2 regions of the Lysinibacillus irui genome follow, and region 1 is predicted to be linked to the other one. Evidence: riboswitches for the same ligand, from Rfam matches in the RefSeq annotation. Region 1 holds a riboswitch; the other holds the start of a gene.
The links. A riboswitch is a leader RNA that binds a small molecule or an ion and turns the genes downstream of it on or off. The one in region 1 is predicted to bind thiamine pyrophosphate.

Region 2: it holds a riboswitch for thiamine pyrophosphate, as region 1 does, so the genes downstream of both, thiC (phosphomethylpyrimidine synthase ThiC) here and thiM (hydroxyethylthiazole kinase) in region 1, are expected to answer to the same signal.

Annotation. Positions count from the first base shown of each region.
Region 1 is NZ_CP113527.1:3,268,310-3,276,539, reverse strand. It holds gene OU989_RS16500 (cysteine desulfurase family protein) at 1-99, shown strand, start outside; gene thiI (tRNA uracil 4-sulfurtransferase ThiI) at 99-1,310, shown strand; gene OU989_RS16490 (alpha/beta-type small acid-soluble spore protein) at 1,456-1,674, shown strand; gene thiE (thiamine phosphate synthase) at 1,746-2,387, opposite strand; gene thiD (bifunctional hydroxymethylpyrimidine kinase/phosphomethylpyrimidine kinase) at 2,377-3,201, opposite strand; gene thiM (hydroxyethylthiazole kinase) at 3,189-3,956, opposite strand; TPP riboswitch at 4,038-4,136, opposite strand; gene mbcS (acyl-CoA synthetase MbcS) at 4,327-5,907, shown strand; gene sppA (signal peptide peptidase SppA) at 6,095-7,108, shown strand; gene OU989_RS16460 (RDD family protein) at 7,121-7,744, shown strand; gene tpx (thiol peroxidase) at 7,887-8,230, shown strand, end outside.
Region 2 is NZ_CP113527.1:195,182-203,411, reverse strand. It holds gene OU989_RS01000 (helix-turn-helix domain-containing protein) at 1-58, shown strand, start outside; gene OU989_RS00995 (catalase) at 343-1,848, shown strand; gene thiC (phosphomethylpyrimidine synthase ThiC) at 1,967-3,745, opposite strand; TPP riboswitch at 3,886-4,000, opposite strand; gene OU989_RS00985 (AEC family transporter) at 4,079-5,008, opposite strand; gene OU989_RS00980 (methyl-accepting chemotaxis protein) at 5,114-7,216, opposite strand; gene OU989_RS00975 (S-layer protein) at 7,470-8,230, shown strand, end outside.

The sequences.
Region 1 (8,230 bases):
CGTATTAGTTTTGGAGCACATAACACAGTTGAAGATATAGAACAATTGAAACAAGTATTAGCAGAAGTAATAATGGAACTTAAAGGAGAAATAATGTAATGATTTGGAAAGAAATACTAATTAGATATGGCGAGCTTTCAACAAAAGGTCGTAATAAAATGGATTTTATCCGTAGATTGCGTGAGAACATTCGTCATGCTTTTGCGGATTTAGGACACCTTCATATTCGTACAGAACGTGACCGTATGTTTATTGCTATTGAAAGTGAAGAACAAATGCAGACGCTAATTACTGGATTACCTAAAATTTTTGGTATTCAATCATTCAGCCCTGTTGCTGCATGTGAAAAAGATATGGAAAGTATGAAGCAGCTTGCTATTACAATAATGGAGACATTTAAAGATGAGCAACATACTTTTAAGGTAGAAGTGAAACGAACTGATAAATCATTTCCTTTAGAATCGCATGCTATCCAACGTGAAATTGGTGGCTATGTTTTACCACAATTTCAAAATTTATCTGTCAAAGTAAAGCAGCCTGATATTGAGCTGCGCGTAGAAGTACGTCATGATGCAACGTATATGATGGCGCAGGTCATTCAAGGTGCGGGTGGGATGCCTGTAGGATCGAATGGAAAATCGTTATTAATGCTATCTGGTGGAATTGATAGTCCTGTCGCAGGTTATTTAATGATGAAGCGTGGCGTACGTTTAGAAGCAATTCACTTCTTTAGTCCACCATATACAAGTCAAAACTCATTAGAGAAAGTAAAGGTACTTGCAAACGAACTAACGAAATTTGGTGCTAGTATTCGATTACATGTCATTCCTTTTACTGAAATTCAAGTACTTATTAAAGAAAAAGTACCTTCTAATGTTTCGATGACAACAACACGTCGTATGATGTTAAAGGTGGCTGATCAAGTACGTGAAGAGATAGGAGCTCTTGCAATTGTGACAGGGGAAAGTCTGGGACAAGTAGCAAGTCAAACGCTAGAAAGCTTGACGGCTATCAATGCTGTAACGAATACGCCTATTTTACGACCATTGATTTCAACAGATAAATTAGAAATTATCGATATTGCAGAAAAAATTGGCACATATGAAACATCTATTCAGCCATTTGAAGACTGCTGTACAATATTTACACCTGCCAGCCCAAAAACAAAGCCAAAGCTTGAAAAGGTAGAGCATTATGAAAGCTTCTCTGATTTTGATGAACTCATCGAGCGAGCAGTAAAAAATCGAGAGGTCTACATTTTCCCTAAAAAAGAAGAACAGCAACAAGATAAGTTTGCAGATCTATTATAAGGTATCTACAGCCGTTTCAAAGTCAATTTTGAGACGGCTTTTTTATGTTATTTTATCTATGCCATTAGAGGTACAATTTACCTCTAAAATTTTTGTATTAAAAATCTAATATCGCACATTCTATATTCACAAGGAGGTGAGAGACATGGCTTCAAACAACAACCGCAGTTCAAACCAGCTTGCAGTGCCTGGTGCACAACAAGCACTTGATCAAATGAAATACGAAATTGCACAAGAATTTGGTGTTCAATTAGGAGCTGAAGCTTCAGCTCGTGCCAACGGTTCCGTTGGTGGTGAAATCACTAAACGTCTTGTACAAATGGCAGAATCTCAATTAAAAGGTATGCCAAACAACAACCAATAAATGCTGACTAAGCATTTATAAACTTAAAACCAGTGACCGTAAAAAGGCACTGGTTTTAGTTTGTTTAAAAATCAACCATTTATGCGTGTCACAGACCTTAACGTATTTACTGTATGCTTAATATCTATACTTTCACAGATAGCTGAAATAACAGCAATACCATCTGCCCCAGCTTGAAATACGGCGTATGCATTGGTAGGGTTAATTCCACCAATCGCTACAATTGGTAATTCAGGATAGAAATTGTGAGCTTGCTGCAAAAAATTTGTACCACATGGTGATTGTGCATCCCGTTTTGAAGTTGTTGCAAAAATCGGACCAATACCTACATAATCTGCTTGATGGATAATGGCTGTTTCTAGTTCGTCCTGGGAATGCACAGAAACACCAAGAATCATATTACCAATTTTTTTACGTGCTATGCTAACATGTAAATCATCTTGTCCGATATGAACACCGTCCGCACCAAGTCGTAATGCAAGTTCGACATCATCATTGACAATAAAAGGAACGTTATATTGTTGACATAGTTTTTGACATTGACGTGCAAATTGTTCATAGGCAAATCCAGTTAATGCATGGGAACCTTTTTCTCGAAATTGAAACATGGTAATTCCAGCTTGCAACGCTCTCTCTAGTACATGAAGGGGATTCTGATGACTAACATTGCTTGTGCCCATAATAAAATAAAGTTGTAAATCCTCACGTTTCATAAATCAACACCTCACAGGAATCCTTATGCAGTTGATAAGCAAAATGATTTGTTGGTCCATAACCATGACCAATAGATAAATCATGTAAAATTGCTAATTGAATAAATTTTTTAGCTTCGATAATTGCCTTATCCATCGCAAAACCTTGACCAAGAAAAGCAGTGATTGCTGCTGAAAATGTGCAACCTGTGCCATGGGTATTGGACGTTTGAATACGTGGAGTTTGCATAGAAAAAGATTTACCGTTTTGAAAAAATACATAATCAATAGCAAAATTTGGATCTGCTAAATGGCCACCTTTAAGAATGACGCAATGTACACCTAATTGAAAAAAACCTTGAGCTACTTCACGTATATCTGAAACATCATGTATTTTTCTCCCTGTCAGAGCCTCTGCTTCAGGGATATTGGGGGTAACGATCGTAGCAAGTGGTAGTAGAGAAGAGCGCATTGCTTCAATAGCTTCTTGCAGTAATAAGCTTTCTCCACCCTTTGCAATCATTACTGGATCAACAATTAGTGGGATGTTTTGATTATGAATCATATGTGCGATAGCTTTAATAATATCAGAGGAATAAAGCATCCCTGTTTTAATTGCAGCAATTGAAAAATCTTCGATTAAAGCTTGAAATTGTTTTTCAACAAAGGAGTGATCAATAGGGAAAACTCCTGACACACCCATTGTATTTTGTGCTGTCAAAGCTGTAATTACTGAAGTACCAAACACCCCTAATTCCTGAAATGTTTTTAAATCAGCCTGTATGCCTGCACCGCCACCACTATCTGAGCCTGCAATCGTCGTTACAATATGCATGAAGCTTCACCATCCTTCGATATGCGATAAAGAGCATTTAGTAAAGCTATTTGGAAATCACCAATATCTGATGTAAACGCTGACGCCAGTACCGCAGCTTTTTTATAGTAAGTTAATGTGTCCGCTAATTGTCTGTATGGATTATGGCCTGCAATATAGGCGGCACCGCAAATAGCACTAAGTAAACAGCCTGTCCCTGTTACCTCGGTCATTTGCATATTCCCGCCATTTATCCATTGGCTATCCACACCATCTGTTATAAAATCTCGTTCTCCTGTTATGATAACAATGCATTGATAATGTTGGGCTAATAAAATCGCCTCTTCTTCTAAAGCAATGGAGCCATTCCCACTATCGACACCTTTTTGTTGCCAGTCAACATTGGCTATTGCTGCTAGTTCCCCAACATTACAACGAATGACCGAAAAATGTACTTCCTCAAGCAAGTATCGTACCGTTTCTTTTCGATAAGTAGTGGCACCAGCACCGACAGGATCTAAAATGACTGGAATTCCAAGTTTATTGGCCATTTTGCCTGCTAACAACATTGATTCTTTAGTTCGATCATTGAGTGTACCGATGTTAATTAACAAGGCTTGAGCGAGTGCTACCATTTCCTCTACCTCATGGCTATCATCAGCCATAACCGGGGAAGCGCCTATTGCTAATAAACCATTTGCTTGGAAATTTGCTACCACATAATTTGTAATACAATGAATCAGTGGTTGCTGTTGACGGATTGTTTGAAATATCATCGTAGTCCTCCTTTATGGATGGACGTAAGCATGCAAAAAAGGCTCTTTTTGTGTAAAAATGCACGAAAAAGAGCCTTTCATCAATAGATGTTTATTGCTCCCTACGTCAGTATTAACTAACAGGTTCAAAGGGTCAGGTTTTACCTTCTCAACTCTTGACGAGTCCCCCTGCAATCTTGCTTTTAGTTGACCAAAATGTACCATACTTTTCAATTGTATTCAATAGCAAGTTTACCAATCGACAAAATGTGACCGATGCCATATAGCAGAGTATGATAGTTGTCATGACTTTTCCAAAATTAAGCGCAAACCATTGAAAATGCTGAAAAAAGAGTTTTATAATGTGTCATAGCAAAAGGGGGCATTTGCCATGAAGAGACAAGATTTAGTTGCACCAGAATGGTATAACATAACAGATGAAATTGAAAAATATGCTCAAGATACAACAAAAAATGCATTAATTATTTACGAGGAAAATAAGGATGTACAATTTATTACATATGCATATTTACTTGACAGGGCAAATCAAGCTGCACACGTATTCACGATGCAAGGTTTATCAAAAGGTGATGTGATTTTAGTGATGGTACCTCGTTCAGTGGAAGCATATATTGTATATATTGCAGCATTGAAAGCTGGATTAACCATTATTCCGAGCTCAGAAATGCTAAGAACTAAAGACATTGAATATCGCATCAAGCATGCAAATGCTAAAGGAATTGTTGCTTACGAGCCTTATATTGATCAATTTGATCAGGTGAACAATTTACAAGGAATGCAACAATTTGTTATAGGGAAGGCCCATGAACCTTGGCAACCACTTTTAGAAAAAATGCGCATTCAACCTACAACTTACATAAGTTCTTCTCCAACAAAAAGTACAGATACTGCATTCTTAGCTTATACAAGTGGTACAACAGGAAACCCAAAAGCAGCTGTACATACTCATAGCTGGGGCTATGCACATTTACGAACAACAGCACCACACTGGTTAGGTGTGCAAGAAGATGATATTGTTTGGGCGACAGCAGCACCAGGTTGGCAAAAATGGATTTGGAGTCCGTTTCTAGCAACATTAGGGAGTGGCGCTACTGCATTTGTATATAAGGGGAAATTTGATGCATCTACCTATCTAAGGTTACTCGAAAAATTTAAAATAAATGTTTTATGTTGCACACCTACAGAATATCGTTTTATGGCAGCACTAGAACATTTACATGAATTCGATTTAACGGCACTTCGTCAAGCTGTATCAGCAGGAGAGCCTTTGAATAGCGAGGTCATTAACGTATTTTCGAAGACTTTCGATTTGCAAGTCCGAGATGGCTACGGTCAGACGGAAAACACATTACTTGTTGGCACAATGGTTGGAATGGAAGCTAGAATTGGTTCTATGGGAAAACCAACTCCTGGCAATAAGGTTGAAATTATAGACGATTTCGGTAACCCTGTTGCTGTTGGAGAAGTTGGCGATATTGCTGTTCATCGCACCACTCCCGCACTGTTTAAAAAATATTTAAATGACCCGGAACGAACAAATTTACAATTCCGTGGAGAGTGGTATATTACAGGTGATCGTGCTTATAAAGATCAAGATGGTTACTTTTGGTTTGAGGGTCGTGGAGATGATGTCATTATATCCTCTGGCTACACAATTGGGCCATTTGAGGTAGAAGATGCTTTGATGAAGCACCCAGCTGTAAAAGAAGCGGCTGTTATTGCGAGCCCAGATAAAGTTCGGGGAAATATTGTTAAAGCTTTTGTTGTACTTCGAAATGCTGAAAATGGTGATGAAGCACTTATTCGAACTCTTCAAGATCATGTGAAACTATTGACAGCACCTTATAAATATCCGCGTGCTATTGAATTTGTGGAAGAGCTACCGAAAACATCCTCGGGGAAAATTCGACGTGTTGAATTAAGACAGCAAGAAGCAAAACAACTACACTAATTATCATTTCCTAGGAAATAATGTCGAAAATCAAAGTTCAAGAATGGCAATGGACTTTGATTTTTTTTGTTTTTTTAGGTAAGGTATTATGAGGAAATAAATAGTATAAATCTTTTTGCATATGATTGCAAAAAAATGAAACAAAAAAGCTAGTCATTCGTATTACGTGTTAAGGAGGCGGAAAGACATGAATGTTAAAAGGTGGGTTGCTTTAGTAGTCGCAGGTGTTCTTTTATTATTTTCATTGGGGATTAACACCATTTTTGCTCTATTTAAAGCAGATTTCCTAGGTAATTTTGATAGTTTAATGGCAGGAAATAATTTAGATGTATATGAAAATGTAATTGAAGGAGATAATTTTGATAAGCGGATCGCTTATTTAAAGGTAGATGGAACAATTCAAGATATCGGCTCAAGTACATTATGGCAACCAGTTGCCTATGATCATCAATTTTTCCTAGAGCAATTGGATAATATTTTGTATGATGATTCAGTACAAGGCATTGTTTTAAGTGTCAATTCACCAGGTGGTGGCGTCAAAGAATCAGCAGATATTTATAAAAAGCTCTTAAAGATTAAAGAAGAACGTCAAATTCCAATTTATGTATCTATGGATTCTATGGCTGCATCAGGTGGATATTATATTTCAGCACCTGCAGATAAAATATTTGCGCATCGTGATACAATTACAGGATCGATTGGTGTTATTATGCAATCTATTAACTACCAAGCATTAGCTGAAAAAGTTGGTGTGAAATTTGAAACGTTTAAATCAGGTGAACATAAGGATATGCTAAGTCCAATGCGTGAAGTGACAGCAGAGGAACGTGCCATGATGCAAGATATGATTAATGAAACATATGAAGAATTTGTGGACATAGTAGAGCAAGGTCGTAATATGTCTGAAGCAGACGTGAAGAAAGTGGCAGATGGTCGTATTCTTGGTGGTACAAAAGCGCTTGAGGCAGGCTTAATTGATGAAATTGGGGATGAAGAAGCAGCTATCGCAGCGTTAAGAGCAGATTATGGCCTTGAAGATGCTGCATTATTTGAGTATGCATATGATATGGGAGGCTGGCAATCGTATGTTGGTATGAAAATAGGCTCCATATTTGGTCCCTCTGCGGAAGAAAAGATGCTAATGAAAATTATGACGGACTACAGTGCGCCTAAAATGATGTATTTATATGGGGAATACTAAGGGGGAAGTACAATGACAAACAATGAAATTGTTATGCAGGGCTCACCCTCTATGGAAAATGGCTTTCTTATCAACACCTCAGAAAAATCGGCAAAGCCTACAAACTATGCGTTAAAAACCGCTGGCTTTTGGATTCGATTTTGGGCATTTTTATTAGATGGTTTCATAATATCTGCTGTAGGTGGAATACTCTTCAATCCTATCTTTTATCTAATGGATTGGTCCTTATCAGACACCGTTTGGTATGCGCCGATTTCTCTCATCACGGCAATTCTCTATTATAGCTATTTTGTGCTAATGACAAAGTTCTTTGGGCAAACATTAGGGAAAATGGTTTTTGGATTACGTGTTATTTCATTAAAACATGATAAGCTAACATGGTCAGATGTGTTATTCCGTGATTGGATTGGCCGCATTATTAATAATGTTTTTATGCCACTTTATATTTTGGTCGTCATTCTACCAGAAAACCAGGGTTTACATGATTATTTTGCAGATACAACCGTGGTACACGAAAAAGTCTTTATTGAAAAGGATGTCGTACCTATAGCTTCTTTGAATCAAGAAGAGATGATAGAAAATCAAGTGCAAGAGGAAAAACCTGAACTAGCCAAGCTAGAAGAAAAAAATGAATAGTAAGCAAGAGGCTGTCTCGAAATAATAGTGAGGCAGTCTTTCCTATTAAATAGCACATTCTAATAAAGTAAGCTAACTTAGTTGCAATTAATTCCCTTCATTTAGTAATATTATGTACATATGATGATTAGGAGGCGTTTATATGGCACAAGTAACATTTAAAAATGGTCCTGTAACACTAGTAGGAAATGAAGTAAAGGTGGGCGATCAAGCTCCTGATTTTACAGTATTAGCGAATGACCTATCACCTGTAACATTAAAAGATTCAGAAGGAAAAATTCGTTTATTTAGTGTTGTACCATCATTAGATACTGGTGTATGTGATGCGCAAACACGCCGTTTCAATGAAGAAGCAGCTAATTTAGGCGATAATGTAGTCATTTATACAGTATCCGTAGATCTTCCATTTGCTCAGAAGCGTTGGTGTGGGGCAGCAGGTATTGATGCAGTTCAAACTGTTTCTGATCACCGCGACCTTTCATTTGG
Region 2 (8,230 bases), 1.4 Mb from region 1:
CATTAAAATCTTTAAACAACAAACTGGTATTACGCCAAACCGATATAGAAAAAAATAAAAGTTTGTTTAAAATAGTTTTCAATTAGCTCACTTTATTTTCAATAAAGATATTTTTAACGCAGTCATTTCTCTTTATTACTTTACAAATTGAGATTAGCTAAGCAAAATTCAAGTGAAAAACTATGTATATTACTTCTGTATAGCGCATATATTTATAGTTTATACTTAAATATATAAATTCTTTAACGATAATTATTATAATGTACTAGCAATTCTATTTTATATTTGTTATAGTTATAGATGAAGAGTTTGACTCACATTTTTTTCAGGAGGTAAACTAATATGACAAACGCAAATGATCGTAGCCGTCGTTTTACAACAGCAGGTGGCGCTCCAGTAGTAAGTAACCATGACTCTATGTCAGCAGGTCCACGTGGCCCTCTTTTACTTCAAGATGTATGGTTAGTTGAAAAATTAGCAAATTTCAACCGTGAAGTAATTCCTGAGCGTCGTATGCACGCAAAAGGTTCAGGTGCATTTGGTACTTTTACTGTAACGCATGATATTACTCAATATACAAAAGCTAAAATCTTCTCAGAGATTGGCAAAAAAACAGAAATGTTCGCACGTTTCTCTACAGTTGCAGGTGAACGTGGTGCGGCAGATGCTGAGCGCGATATCCGTGGCTTTGCTCTTAAATTCTATACAGAAGAAGGTAACTGGGATTTAGTAGGTAATAATACACCTGTATTCTTCTTCCGCGACCCATTACACTTCACAGATTTAAACCACGTGGTAAAACGTGACCCACGTACAAATATGAAAAACGCTAATTCTAACTGGGATTTCTGGACTTCATTACCAGAAGCACTTCACCAAGTGACAATCGTAATGTCTGACCGTGGTATTCCAGCTGGTTACCGCAATATGCATGGTTTTGGTTCTCATACGTATAGCTTTATCAATGCTGATAATGAACGTGTTTGGGTTAAATTCCACTTCCGTACAGAGCAAGGCATTAAAAACTTAACTGGCGCTGAAGCTAATGACATCATTGGTCAAGACCGCGAATCTTCACAACGTGATTTATATGAAGCAATCGAAAAAGGCGATTTCCCTAAATGGAAAATGTACATTCAGGTAATGACTGAAGAGCAAGCTCGCGAGCTACCATACAACCCATTTGATTTAACAAAGGTATGGTATAAAAAAGACTTCCCATTAATTCCAGTGGGTGAGTTTGAGTTAAACAAAAACCCGGACAACTATTTTGCAGAAGTTGAACAAGCTGCATTTGCACCGTCTAATATTGTTCCTGGTATTAGCTTCTCACCAGATAAAATGTTACAAGGTCGTATCTTTGCATATGCAGATGCACAGCGTTATCGTCTCGGTGTTAACCACTATATGCTTCCTGTTAACGCACCGAAATGTCCATTCCGCACTTTCCACCGTGATGGTGCAATGCGTTTTGATGGCAACCTTGGTTCAACACTAGGTTATGAACCAAATAGCTATGGTGAATGGGAGCATAACTTAGACTATAAAGAGCCTGAATTACGTATCGATGGTCATGCAGGTATTCACGACTTCCGTGAAGACGACAACAATTACTTTGAACAACCAGGTAAACTATTCCGACTTATGACGGCAGAAGAGCAACAACGTCTATTTGAAAATACGGCAAATGATATGGCTTCTGTTGAAGAATTCATCAAGCGCCGTCACATCCTTCACTGCTATTTAGCAGATCCAGCATATGGTGAAGGTGTAGCAAAAGCAATGGGTCTTTCATTAGAAGGTATGGATCTTACAAACCCATATGTAAAACAACCAACAAACGTTTAATATTCCACTTATTATTGATATCCAAATCCAATTTTTACTCCATGTGAATTTTTCACTCACATGGAGTTTTTTAATCACAAAAGGCTTGTGTCGATACTACAACACAAGCCTTTTTACATTATTGATAAATCTGACTACCCGCTTTTTTAAATTCCTCTGCCTTTTCCTTCATACCTCGATGGATCGCTTCTGTCGTATTCAAGTCTTTTTCTTTAGCATAATTTCGAATATCTTGTGAAATTCGCATACTACAGAACTTAGGACCACACATAGAGCAAAAGTGTGCTGTTTTTGCTCCTTCTGCTGGCAAAGTCTCATCATGATACTCCACCGCTCTTTCTGGATCGAGAGATAGATTGAATTGATCACGCCAGCGGAATTCAAAACGTGCTTTTGATAGTGCATCATCTCGGCGTTGTGCACCAGGATGCCCCTTCGCTAAATCTGCCGCATGTGCCGCTATTTTATACGTAATTACTCCCACTCGAACATCCTCGCGATTAGGTAAGCCAAGGTGCTCCTTTGGTGTCACATAGCAGAGCATTGCTGTCCCAAACCAGCCAATCATCGCTGCCCCAATAGCCGATGTAATGTGGTCATAGCCTGGAGCAATATCCGTTGTAAGTGGACCTAACGTATAAAAAGGCGCCTCCTTACAAACTTCTAATTGCTTGTCCATGTTTTCTTTAATCAGATGCATCGGTACATGACCTGGCCCCTCCACCATCACTTGAACATCATGTTTCCACGCAATCTGTGTTAGTTCACCTAGTGTTTCAAGCTCTGCAAATTGGGCTTCATCATTGGCGTCTGCAATTGAACCTGGACGTAGGCCATCACCTAAAGAAAAAGCAACATCATAAGTCTTCATAATTTCACAGATTTCCTCAAAATGAGTATAAAGGAAATTCTCTTGATGATGATATAAACACCACTGTGCCATAATAGAACCACCACGAGATACAATTCCCGTTACACGATTAGCTGTAAGGGGAACATAGCGTAATAGTACACCTGCATGAATCGTGAAATAATCTACACCCTGCTCGGCTTGCTCAATAAGCGTATCACGGTAAACTTCCCACGTTAAATCCTCTGCTACGCCATTTACCTTTTCCAATGCTTGATAAATTGGCACTGTCCCCACTGGTACCGCTGCATTTCGAATAATCCATTCTCTCGTTGTATGAATATGCTTACCTGTTGAAAGATCCATAATATTATCAGCACCCCAGCGTGTTGCCCATGTCATTTTTTCAACCTCTTCTGCTATAGAAGACGATACCGCGGAATTCCCAATATTGGCATTGATTTTCACATGGAAGTTACGACCGATGATCATTGGCTCCGCCTCTGGATGATTAATATTAGAAGGCATAATAGCGCGCCCAGCTGCAATTTCAGATCGGACAAATTCTGGATCCATATTTTCACGTATCGCTACAAACTCCATTTCAGGTGTAATAATCCCCTGTCTTGCATAATGCAGCTGCGTTACATTTCTCCCTTTTTTTGCTCGTAAAGGCTTTCTTGCCAATTCAGGAAAGACATTTTCATGATTACGCGGATCATCTGCACGACGAAAACCATTATCCTCCGGTTTTATAGAGCGGCCCTCATATGCTTCTACATCTCCTCGCTCTTGAATCCATCCACTTCGTAAGGCAGGTAAACCTTTTGTAATATCTACTTGATAAGATGGATCTGTATAGGGACCACTCGTATCATATACTCGAATAGGGGCGTTTTCTTCATTTCCAAAGCTTCCTGTTGTCGGACTTAATGCAATTTCTCGCATTGGTACTAAAATATCCGGACGGGAACCTTCAACATACACCTTTTTGCTTCCTTCAAAGCTAGACATAATCGTAATGTTCTTTTCACTAATTGCTGACATGAGCTACTTCTCTCCCTTAAATGTTTTTTGTTACAAGGACCGGATCTAGCTCACCCTAACAAATAAATAAAGGCCGAATCCAAAATAATTATTTGGATCCGGCCACGAATGTAAAGGTTGAAATTGCATACACATACTATGCAATAGTTTCTTAACTTTCCCACGCTGGTATGAGCCAGATCAGGTCCAAAGGGTCAAGAAACCTCTAAGCGTTTCCCTCTCAGCCTGACTCATCAGACTCCCCTAGTTAATACTATTTAGTTTGATGCTAGTGTAGCAGATATTACTATGAGATGGAAGTTTTCCATTCATTATTTTTTAATATTCTATTGATTAAGCAAATAATACGTCCGCAAGATAAATCACTATTGTTACCGTTATACAGCTGACAATAGTTGAAAATAAAACAGTTTGGGCAGCTGTTGCCGATTCCACATCGTATTCCAATGCTAGACTAGAGCTATTGCGGGATGTCGGGAAAGCACTGGCTATAAATAGTGATTGAGCGACAACTCCATCTAACCCCAATAAAAAAATAATGGCTAAAGCTACGGCTGGTCCGACAATTAAACGTGTGAAGCAGCTGACGAAAACCGTTTTATTAAACATAGATTTGATTTCAAGCTGCGATAATTGCGCACCTAACGTGATTAGTGCCACAGCAATAAAGCCATCTGCTACATGGTCTATTGGTATTTTAATAAACTGTGGAATACCGATATTAAAATAGTTCATGGCTACACCAATAATCAACGCATGAATGATGGGCATTTTAAAAAAATCTTTAATAATCGTCATTCCTGATTTGGTAGAGGAAATTAAATTATACAAACCATATGTATAAGTTGTCATATTTTGAAAGATTACAAGGATGACCTGAATCGCTACACCAATAGGTTGTGTTACAAAAATCATTTGAGCTACCGGAATGCCATAGTTCCCAGAGTTAATGAGCACAACACTATTTTTAAAAACTGCTGCCTCTGTTTTAACTAAACCAAGCCACTTCGCAAAAAGGTGACTGAGTAGCATTTGGCTCCCAATAAAAAGCACAATAAACAATCCGACCTCTGCCAGTACAGACAGCTCTACACTCGTCTCATATAAATTTACAAAAACAGCTGCTGGCATAAAGCAATATGTAATAAGCTGAGACAACGCTTTTAAATTAAAGCGAAATCTCTTTTGTAAGATAGCACCTACTATAAGTAACACTAAAATAGGTGCAACAATTTGAAAGAAAATCATTCCGAGATACATCATTTCGATGACCCCCTTCCCTTCTTTTATAGTAGTGCCGAATTTCTACTAGGTCAATGTCTCTTCCAATAAAAAAAGACTGCCTATTTGTTTAGGCAGCCCTTCATTTTACGCTAATTTAAAACGATTCACGACTTCTTGCAGTTCATTGGAAATATCGTTCATATTTTGTATAGACTCGGCTACTTTTTGTAACTCTGCTTGTTGATCCATTGCAGATGCACTTACTTGTTCAGCTGAGGCAGCCGTTTCCTCTGAAATTGCTGATATGCTTTGGATGGCCATAATCGCTTGATTTTTATGCTCTAACATACTCGATAGCTTACTCATTAATTCACTAATAGAGGCTGCAATTGAACGTGACAAATCACTGTTATCTTTAAATGCCAGTTGTGTACTTTGTACGGATTCATTTTGAGATTGCATTAAATCCGCATTAGATGCAATGACAGCAACTGTTTGCTGTGAATTTTCAAGGATGCTTTCTACTGTATTCTTAATAATTTCTGTTTCACTTTTAGATTGCTCGGCTAACTTTCTTACTTCCTCTGCAACGACAGCAAATCCTTTACCATGTTCACCAGCACGTGCTGCCTCAATACTTGCATTTAAAGCTAATAGATTAGTTTGCTCAGTAATGCTTTGGATCGAAGCAATGATATGATTAATATTCGCAATGTGAGAGGCTAATGATTCGATTTGTTGTTGAATACGACCGTTCATCTCATTTGTCTCTATATTACGTTCACGTAAGCTTTCAACCTCGTACAATCCCTTTTCTGTTGTTTCGTTCGTTTTATGAGAGAGTTCATCCATTTCATTAGAAAGAGCTGTAATGGCATCAATCTGTTCAGATAAATCCATGATTCGATAATTCGTTTCTTCCGTATCCTCAGATTGCTTCGATGCGCCTTGTGCAATTTCATTGATGGCAACAGACACCTCTTGACTAGACGCTACAATTTCATTAAAGGCCTCATGTACTTGATTGGACGATTGGTTTAATAATGTAGTAGAGTTCAATACGGTTTGAATCGCACCATTGGTTTTATCTAGCATATTATTGTAAGCTAATGCAACTGCCCCAATTTCATCAGCCTTAATATACTTCTCATCCACCTTTTGGGTTAAATCTCCCTCTGCTGCCGTTTCGATAGATGTACGTAAAAACTTGAGTGGCTTTAGCTGTTTATAGATGAATAACACACTTGCAGCTGTCATTAAAATTACCATAATAATGGAGGCAATAATCGTAAATACGAATACGTGATTATATGTCTCTAGTATTTTTGATTCGGGTAACACGACTTGAACTGTCCATGTTTCATCAATATCCTCTAATATCATTGGAGCAAAGACATTATAAGCCCTTTCCTTTAGCTGATTAGAATCAATGTACATATTTGTTAGCTCGCCATTTTCCATTGTCTTACTTATACTTTTCCAAGTCGGATCCTCTTGCATATTGCGACCATCTAGCTCTTTACCAAAGCTATTGGCTGTCAGTATACCTTTATTCGTAATAATGGCTGCGTAACCACCTTCTGGTGCAACCGATTCTGTTAGTTCATTTAAAAAATCTATAGAAACATCTGCTGTCAGTACACCAAAGAATGAACCAGAAGCATTGACTAATGGCACCGAAATGGTTGTCATTAAAACGGTTTGTCCGTTTACATTATAATCATACGGTTCAGTCAAAACTGCGCGTCCCTCTTCTTTTGGTATCCAATACCATTCAGAAACACTTTTATCATCGACACCTTCAATAAGAGCTGTCGTAATGTCATTACCATTTTTACTTAAATAAGGGCCAAATCGATTTTTGGAATCCACTAAAGTAGCTTCATCATTCGGCTTCAGCATAATAGAATTTTGCTCAAAGACAGCTCCAACCCCAAGTAAATCATCGTTATTAGCTAAATTACTTTTCATCATGTCTAGGATGCCCTGAGCTGATAATGTATTATTTTTCTCCATGCTTTCAATAATGCGCTTTGTCGTATGTAATGTTGTATTGGCTTTCTTAAAACGCTCACTCATAATAGCTGCTGAAGATTCAGCCGTTTGCAATGTTCCATGCTCTGCGTCTTCAACACTTTGTTTTTTTATGATAATGCCCGTGGTCACTGTATAGGATAAAAATAATACTAAAAATAATCCTATAATTAAGGAAGATAGTTTTAATGCAATACCCCTCGATTTTTTCACCACTAACACCCCTTTTTTATAATAATGATAAAGGATGGAAGATAGTATCACAATAAAATATTTATCGAATAAAGTAGAAATTTTACATAATAATAGAGAGAAATACCGATATTTCGCCAATAACTCATTTTACAAAGGAAAGGACTTATGACTTATTTGAATAGGGCTTCATAGTATAACATCCTCCCCCAATTCTAAATTATAGAAAAATATGATATATTAACTAATAAATAACCTGATTGGAGTGACTTACATGAAAAATAAAGCGCTATCAACATTAATGGCCACGGCTATTACAGCGACGCTAGTAATACCAGTGTCTTCCGCAAGTGCCGCTACACCTTTAAATCAAGTAAATTCCTATGAAACTCAAGTAGCAGCAACAAAAAAAGTCATTGGTGAATCTGTGACTATCCGAAATCTAACAAAAGATACGGTCATCACATCGAACGGTACATTTAGAGTCCATAAAGATTTAAAATCTCTTTTTCAAACTTCTAACAAAACAGCTTTAACAAACGCCCGAGCTACTATTGTCGTAAAAAACGGCCAAATTACGGACGTCACAGCTTTAACATTAAACAAAGCAGGGACAAGCAAAAAATCTGTCTATTTCGACGGTGGTGACGCAGATATCTCTGGAGACCTCACTGTAAATGCAGACTATGTAAAGATTCAAGACGTTAGTGTTGATGGTCAGTTGATCATTACTAACAGAGTAAAGAAGGCCATAACGCTCGATGAAGTCGAAGTGGGTGATACAATTACGCTAAAACCAATTGTCACAAAAAAGGTAAATTGGTTATATGTAACGTTAAGAGATATGAAATCAGCTGATATTAATTTAGCACGTACTAAAGTTAATGTATCTTCTGATCAAACACTTTCAAAAGTGGATGTAGTAGGGAAAGTTACTTCTTTTGAGGTAATGTCTAATGTAGAAAAACTTACAATTAATGTGGACAAAGATTTCAACCTGTACGGTGAAGGAAAAATTGATCAAATCGTTGTAAA